3 regions of the Salinivibrio sp. ML323 genome follow, and region 3 is predicted to be linked to each of the others. Evidence: riboswitches for the same ligand, from Rfam matches in the RefSeq annotation. Region 3 holds a riboswitch; each other region holds the start of a gene.
The links. Region 3 has a riboswitch for thiamine pyrophosphate ahead of thiC (phosphomethylpyrimidine synthase ThiC). Riboswitches for the same ligand answer to the same signal wherever they lie in the genome.

Region 1: another riboswitch for thiamine pyrophosphate. It lies ahead of thiB (thiamine ABC transporter substrate binding subunit); the one in region 3 lies ahead of thiC (phosphomethylpyrimidine synthase ThiC).
Region 2: another riboswitch for thiamine pyrophosphate. It lies ahead of thiD (bifunctional hydroxymethylpyrimidine kinase/phosphomethylpyrimidine kinase); the one in region 3 lies ahead of thiC (phosphomethylpyrimidine synthase ThiC).

Annotation. Positions count from the first base shown of each region.
Region 1 is NZ_MUES01000012.1:20,336-22,576, reverse strand. It holds partial or broken gene BZG13_RS09160 (thiamine/thiamine pyrophosphate ABC transporter permease ThiP) at 1-26, opposite strand, end outside; gene thiB (thiamine ABC transporter substrate binding subunit) at 32-1,027, opposite strand; TPP riboswitch at 1,071-1,172, opposite strand; gene BZG13_RS09150 (DUF547 domain-containing protein) at 1,211-2,002, opposite strand; gene leuD (3-isopropylmalate dehydratase small subunit) at 2,150-2,241, opposite strand, start outside.
Region 2 is NZ_MUES01000003.1:106,782-109,022, forward strand. It holds gene BZG13_RS03485 (putative bifunctional diguanylate cyclase/phosphodiesterase) at 1-957, shown strand, start outside; TPP riboswitch at 1,012-1,112, shown strand; gene thiD (bifunctional hydroxymethylpyrimidine kinase/phosphomethylpyrimidine kinase) at 1,175-2,026, shown strand; gene BZG13_RS03495 (potassium channel family protein) at 2,141-2,241, opposite strand, start outside.
Region 3 is NZ_MUES01000006.1:234,234-236,474, reverse strand. It holds tRNA gene BZG13_RS06940 (tRNA-Trp) at 18-94, shown strand; gene crcB (fluoride efflux transporter CrcB) at 538-918, shown strand; TPP riboswitch at 975-1,074, shown strand; gene thiC (phosphomethylpyrimidine synthase ThiC) at 1,168-2,241, shown strand, end outside.

The DNA.
Region 1 (2,241 bases), on a different contig from region 3:
GGCCAGGTTCGAGAAGGGTTGAGCATCTTGGCTATTCAACCAGCGCGGTTTGCCAGTCACGCACCCATTGCTGGCGATTGCCCATCACTTCATCAGGCTGATATAGCAGGCTTTCCTCCGGCTTGTCTAAGGTGTAGAAGGCATCAGGCAGGTTGACATCGGTTACCGGATACATCCACTGCGTGGTTGGGAGCACAGACTGAGCTGCATCACTGAGCATAAATTGTAAAAACGCGTCTGCACGTTCCGGTTGATCCGTGTAGGCTGATTTTGCCACCACTTCGATTTGCATGTAGTGGCCTTCTTCAAACATGGCAGCGGCAAAGCGGTCGTCCTCATCGGCAACCCGGTGATAGGCCGGTGAAGTGGTATAAGAAAGCACCATGTCGGCTTCTTTGTTAAGGAACATGTTGTACGCCTCGGTCCAGCCTTTGGTCACGGTAATGGTGTTGTCAGCCAGTTCGCGCCATGCTTGTTGGTTATCATCGCCATACACTTTTTGGATCCAGAGCATTAAGCCTTGGCCGACGGTTGAGACGCGCGGATCTTGGTAAATCACACTGATATCGTCGCGCTCTTCAATCAAGGCTTTGAGGCTTTTGGGCGGATCGAGCAAGCGGGTAGTGTCATACACAAAGGCAAAATAGCCGTAATCGTAAGGGATAAAGTAGTTGTTGTCCCACCCGCCAGGCACTTGCAGGCGCTCAGTATTGACCGCATGCTCAGCGACAATGCCGCTGCGCTCGGCTTCTTTCATTAAATTGGTATCCATCCCGAGTACGATATCGGCTTGGGTGGTTTCCCCTTCAATGCGTAGGCGATTGAGCAAAGCGGCGCCATCATCGAGAGACACGAATTCCAGTTGGCAATCGCACTGTTTTTCAAATTCGGCTTTGATTTTGGGCCCTGCGCCCCATTCGGCGATAAAGGAGTCATAGGTATACACGGTGAGTGGGTCCACGGCGCGGGCACTGAGTGATAACAGCGACAGAGAAATCAGAGTGAGAACAGAGGTAAAAACTTTCACAGCACGCTCCTAAGTTGGGCGTGGGTGTTGAGGCAAGTTGATGGCAACATCAAGTCTCAATCCCTACGCCAGTGTTAGCTGGATCAGGTTCGATGGGTCTAGCGCGGTGCGCAATCTCAGCCATGAGGCTCCCCAATGAGTACCAAGCCATTGTACTGATTGGCTTAGGGTTAACCAAGCCTTTTAGTCAGCGAGTTGGTTAAGGTCCCAGTTGTAGTCGTATTCCAATGTTGCCTCTTGTGGCAATGGAATATCGCGATACTGGTTTATGTGAGCGATCACGCCTTGCTTATCGCCACCAAAATCAGCCTCAAACCACTCATAGATAGAAGAAAGCTGCCATTGATCGCCTTGCTGACTTACCCCTTTGTCGCTATTAATAAAACGATAGGCCGCTTGTTCGAGCTGTGCCTCAAGCGCGTTTGCTTGGAAGGCCTTAGGTTGCAGGTTTGGACAACCCAAACTGGCACAGTTAACCGCATAGTGGGTACGCGGATCTTGCCATAGTGGGCGCAGAATGCGGTGCTCAATATCATTCAAGGTAAGGGGTTCACCTGCCACCGTGACCACCTCATCATCCCAAGGTCCAAAGCTAAATAGCCCACCGAGTTTGGTGATGGAACTGACCGGGTACTCGGCGATAATCAGTTTTACGGTGACCGCATTGTAAAGGTTGACCCAATACGCGTATTGCTCGTTTTTGGTCAGGGTGCGCGGGTCGCGCGCGGTGAGCATGCGGATATAATGATCGAGGGCTTTCTTGTCAGCGTCGGTGACCGCCGCATAGTTAAATAAGGTGTGCTGCCCCTGAGGCTGCAAATACTTATCGAGCAATACTTGCCAAGTGTGATGAGTGAAGGTTGCCTGGCTGTCAGGGTTATGGGCATCCCACATCGCCCAATACTCTGCTTTGGGGGCCGCTTGGCTAAACAGCGGAAAAACCAAACAGAATAGAAGTATCAAACGTTTTTGCATTGCCCGTCCTTATTTTCAGCAAGCCTTCTTTTCAGACTAGACCAAGCAAATGCGTTGTTGGTTTCATGGTGAATGGAAAAAAGTGGGGCTTGACCAATAAGCGCGGCGAGGATCGCGCTTATTGGTGGAGTGGGCTAAAGCGGGGATTTATGACAAAAAGTCCGGGATGCGCTGCTCAAAGCGCGAGATCTCAGCATCGTGCTGTAGGGTTAGGCCAATGCTATCTAAGCCTTCCAACA
Region 2 (2,241 bases), on a different contig from region 3:
GAGCATGAGACACAAGATGTGGCGCAACTGTTTCGTCAAGCCATTTTAGCGATTCCGACGGATGACCAACTTATCGGCGAATATCAGCCTGAGCTTGATAGCCAAGCTCAGCGCGCGCATTTGATTCGCACCGAATTAGGGCCAGCACTGCAAAGCGGACAATTATCACTGGTGTATCAACCCAAATGGCGATTAGACGGCGGTTTGATGATAGGCGCGGAAGCGCTGTTGCGTTGGCAGCATCCGACCCTTGGGGCCATCAGTCCGGCGGAATTTATCCCCATCGCCGAACGCAGCGCAGATATGATCCAACTGGGCGACCACGTACTGGTGATGGCCTTAGCCGCGGTTGAATGTTGGCGAAAAAATAAACTGATCAACGATAGCTTCCACCTGTCAGTCAATGTTTCTGCCCAGCAGTTTCGCCCCGGCTTTGCTGACAGCGTCTTAGCTCGGTGCCAGGCAGTTGATGTCCCTTTGCATCTGATTCAATTAGAGGTCACAGAATCAGCACTGATCCAGCACATGTCGGTGGCACTGAAAGAGCTACAACAATTGCGAGATGCAGGCATGCATATTGCCCTCGATGACTTTGGCACCGGCTATAGCTCACTCAGTTACCTTAAACAGTTACCGGTCGATTGGGTCAAACTTGATCGCAGCTTTATCCACGACTTGGCTACCAACGCCAGTGATAAGCACTTGGTGGGTAGCGTGATTGATTTAGCCCATGGTTTTGGTCATGGTGTGGTCGCCGAGGGCGTCGAAAAAGAGGACCAGCAGTATGTGCTACAAACCATTGGCTGCGACCAAGTACAGGGCTTTTTATACGCACGGCCGCTAATTCAAGAAGGATTTGAACAACTGCTTAAAACCGCCAACCAAGGCAACGCGACCATTAATAGCAACGCGACGATCAATAGCAACGCAACCAGCAATAATAATGAGATGGCCTAAACGCGCAATTAGCACCCTCAACCTTGCGCTTTATCACTAAGGTTTATATTCTGATCGTGTTAGTCGGGGAGCAAGCAATTGCTGAGACTGTGAAAGCAGGACCCGTAGAACCTGATCCAGTTAGCACTGGCGGAGGGAACTGACGTGCTCAGCACACAAGGTCGCGCCATCGTGCGTGGTTTTGTCTCCTTCCGCCCCTGATGATTAAGGGGCCAATATGAACCTATCTCCACCTGTAATTCTTACCATCGCCGGCTCAGACAGCGGTGGCGGTGCCGGCATTCAAGCCGATATTAAAGCGATTTCAGCTACCGGCGGTTATGCGTGCTCGGTGATCACCGCATTAACCGCGCAAAACACCTGTGGCGTTGAGGCCGTCTCGGCGGTTGATCCTGGTTTTGTCCGCGCCCAATTGGATGCGGTGTTGTACGATATGCCAGTACGTGCCGTGAAAATCGGCATGCTCGCCAACCAAGCGATTATTCGCGAAGTAGCCGCTGTGCTCGCGCGCTCCCCGCACTTACCAGTCGTGCTCGATCCGGTCATGATCGCCACCAGCGGCGATCCGTTATTAGATGATGACGCCATGGATGCACTGATCAATACATTGATCCCGCGCGCGACCATTTTAACCCCCAACTTGCCAGAAGCCGCACGTTTAACTGGGTGTCCTGTTCCGACAACCACCGAGGAGATGTACGCCTTAGTGCCGGCACTGCGCAAGCTCGGATGTCCGTACGTGATGCTCAAAGGTGGCCATTTACATCACGCCACTGAAAGTGTGGATGTATGGATTAGCCGAGATACGTGCCAAACCTTGAGCGCCCGTCGGGTTGAGACTGCAAATACGCACGGCACAGGCTGTTCACTGTCCGCGGCGATTGCCTCTTTTTATGCGCAGGGACTGACACCTATCGAGGCCGGGCGAGCGGCTAAGCGTTATCTCACCGACGCGTTAGCGCATAGCCAGCAGTTAAAGGTGGGAAGAGGCGCGGGGCCTGTACATCATTTTTACGCTTACCCAGTCGAAGCGCGTCATCACTATGTACAAGAAGCCTCGGTTGAATAGGTCGGTTTTTCACCAATAGGGCATCTAAAGCGAGTCCGCCGCTTCTAAGGTGAAGCGGCGGACTGCTCGGGAAAGGCTAACAGCAGGTGTCGCGTGTGATGAATGGTACCCGAATCACGCCGCTGACCAATGCGGTAAACGCTCGGCTGCAATATAGAATACGCGATCGCCAGGGGCGACGTCTGTTGCAAGGTTGGGGTTAAGGGTAATGCCTT
Region 3 (2,241 bases):
AATAGGCACCTATCTACAGGGGTATAGCTCCAATTGGCAGAGCAGCGGATTCCAAATCCGCGTGTTGGGGGTTCGAATCCCTCTACCCCTGCCAAACACCAAAGCATCGACATTGTCGGTGCTTTTTTTGTATGTGAATTATCAAGCTTCTCGTAACCCGATGAAGGGTAGATGTGAACATGCAAACGACAAAAAAGGCGTGTTGGGGGCTGGGTCGCCAGCCCGGTCGAATCCCTCTACCCCTGCCAAATATTAAAGCATCGACATCGTCGGTGCTTTTTTTATACAAGTATCACTCGATACACTCGCTTATTGGTGATTTTGGTGTGGCAGCTAAATCCGCGTGTTGGGGGCTGGGACGCCAGCCCGGTCGAATCCCTCTACCCCTGCCAAACATCAAAGCATCGACATTGTCGGTGCTTTTTTTGTATCTACTGTCTGTAGTAGTAACCACGCCTTTCTTCCCTTTTTCTTCCTCCTGTTTCTTGTTCACATGTCGCGGTATGATGAGTTTTTACCAATCGAAAGGAGCACCCAGTGGTAAGCATATTGTGGGTAGGGCTTGGCGGCGCATTAGGGGCGTCCTCGCGTTTTTTAGTTTCAGAGTGGAGCGTCGCGGTGTTTGGTCGAGGATTCCCGTACGGCACCCTAATGGTTAATGTGCTGGGCTCATTAGCGATGGGGGTCTTTTTAGCGGCGATGAGCCAAGAGCTGATTGCCCCAGTGCCTTGGCGTCAACTGATTGCGATTGGCTTTTTAGGCGCGTTCACTACCTTCTCGACCTTTTCAGTGGATACCTTGCTTCTTTTTCAACATGGTGAGACGGTGAAAGCCTTGTTAAACGTGGGTCTCAACCTTGCGTTATGCTTAGGAGCGGCCGCGATGGGGGCTTGGTTGCTAGGACGCATTACTGGGTAGGTAAAAACATGCCATTACGTCGCTTGTTGTTGCGGCGGTGATTTCTTATACTGGCGTTGAACTTGTCGGAGTGCCAATTGGCTGAGACCACGTTAAGTGGGATCCGTTGAACCTGATCTGGTTAGGACCAGCGAAGGGAACAAGAGATGCATCAGATCACAGACGCAACCCGTCTGCCAGTTTGCTCACATCTCAATTCAGCGTTTTCCGGCAAGCATTAATTCCCATAATGAACACCGGAGTAATGCTATGTCGACCCGTAAACAGGCCCGTCTTGAGGCCAAATCTTTTATCGATTCCCTCTCTGCGCAAACCTACCCCAACTCGGAAAAAGTCTATGTCGAGGGATCGCGACCCGATATTCGCGTCGGGATGCGAGAAATCCACCTTTCTCCGACCTTTGTGGGTGGGAGTAAAGACAATCCGCAGTACGAGGCCAATGAATCCATTCGGGTTTATGACACATCAGGGCCTTATACCGACCCACAGAGTGCTATCGATATTTACCAAGGCTTAGCCCCAGTGCGCAAAGCCTGGATTGATGAACGTGCCGATACTCAGTTCCTTGATGCAGTGAGCTCAGACTATGCGCAGACTCGCCTCAGTGATGAAACCTTGGATGATCTTCGCTTTGGCGCCTTACCGCGTATCCGTCGGGCGAAACCTCATCAATGTGTGACCCAGCTTCACTACGCACGCCAAGGCATTATCACCCCAGAGATGGAATTTATCGCGATCCGGGAAAATATGGGTCGCCAGCAGTATCGTGAAGAGCAACTAAACCGCCAGCACCCAGGGGAAAGCTTTGGCGCGCATTTACCCTCAAACATTACTCCTGAATTTGTGCGCCAAGAAGTTGCTGAAGGGCGTGCGATTATTCCGGCCAACATTAATCACCCAGAAGCGGAGCCGATGATCATTGGGCGTAACTTTCTAGTGAAAGTGAATGCCAATATTGGTAACTCGGCGGTGAGCTCCTCCATTGAAGAAGAAACCGAAAAGTTGGTGTGGGCGACCCGTTGGGGAGCGGATACGGTGATGGATTTATCGACCGGACGCAATATCCACGAAACTCGCGAGTGGATTTTACGTAATAGCCCAGTCCCGATTGGCACTGTGCCTATGTATCAGGCGCTTGAGAAAGTGAATGGCGTTGCCGAAGACCTGACCTGGGAAGTGATGCGCGATACCTTGATAGAGCAAGCCGAGCAAGGGGTCGACTACTTTACCATTCACGCCGGGGTGCGTTTGCACTATGTGCCCATGACTGCCAATCGCGTGACTGGGATTGTCTCGCGCGGTGGATCGATTATCGCCAAATGG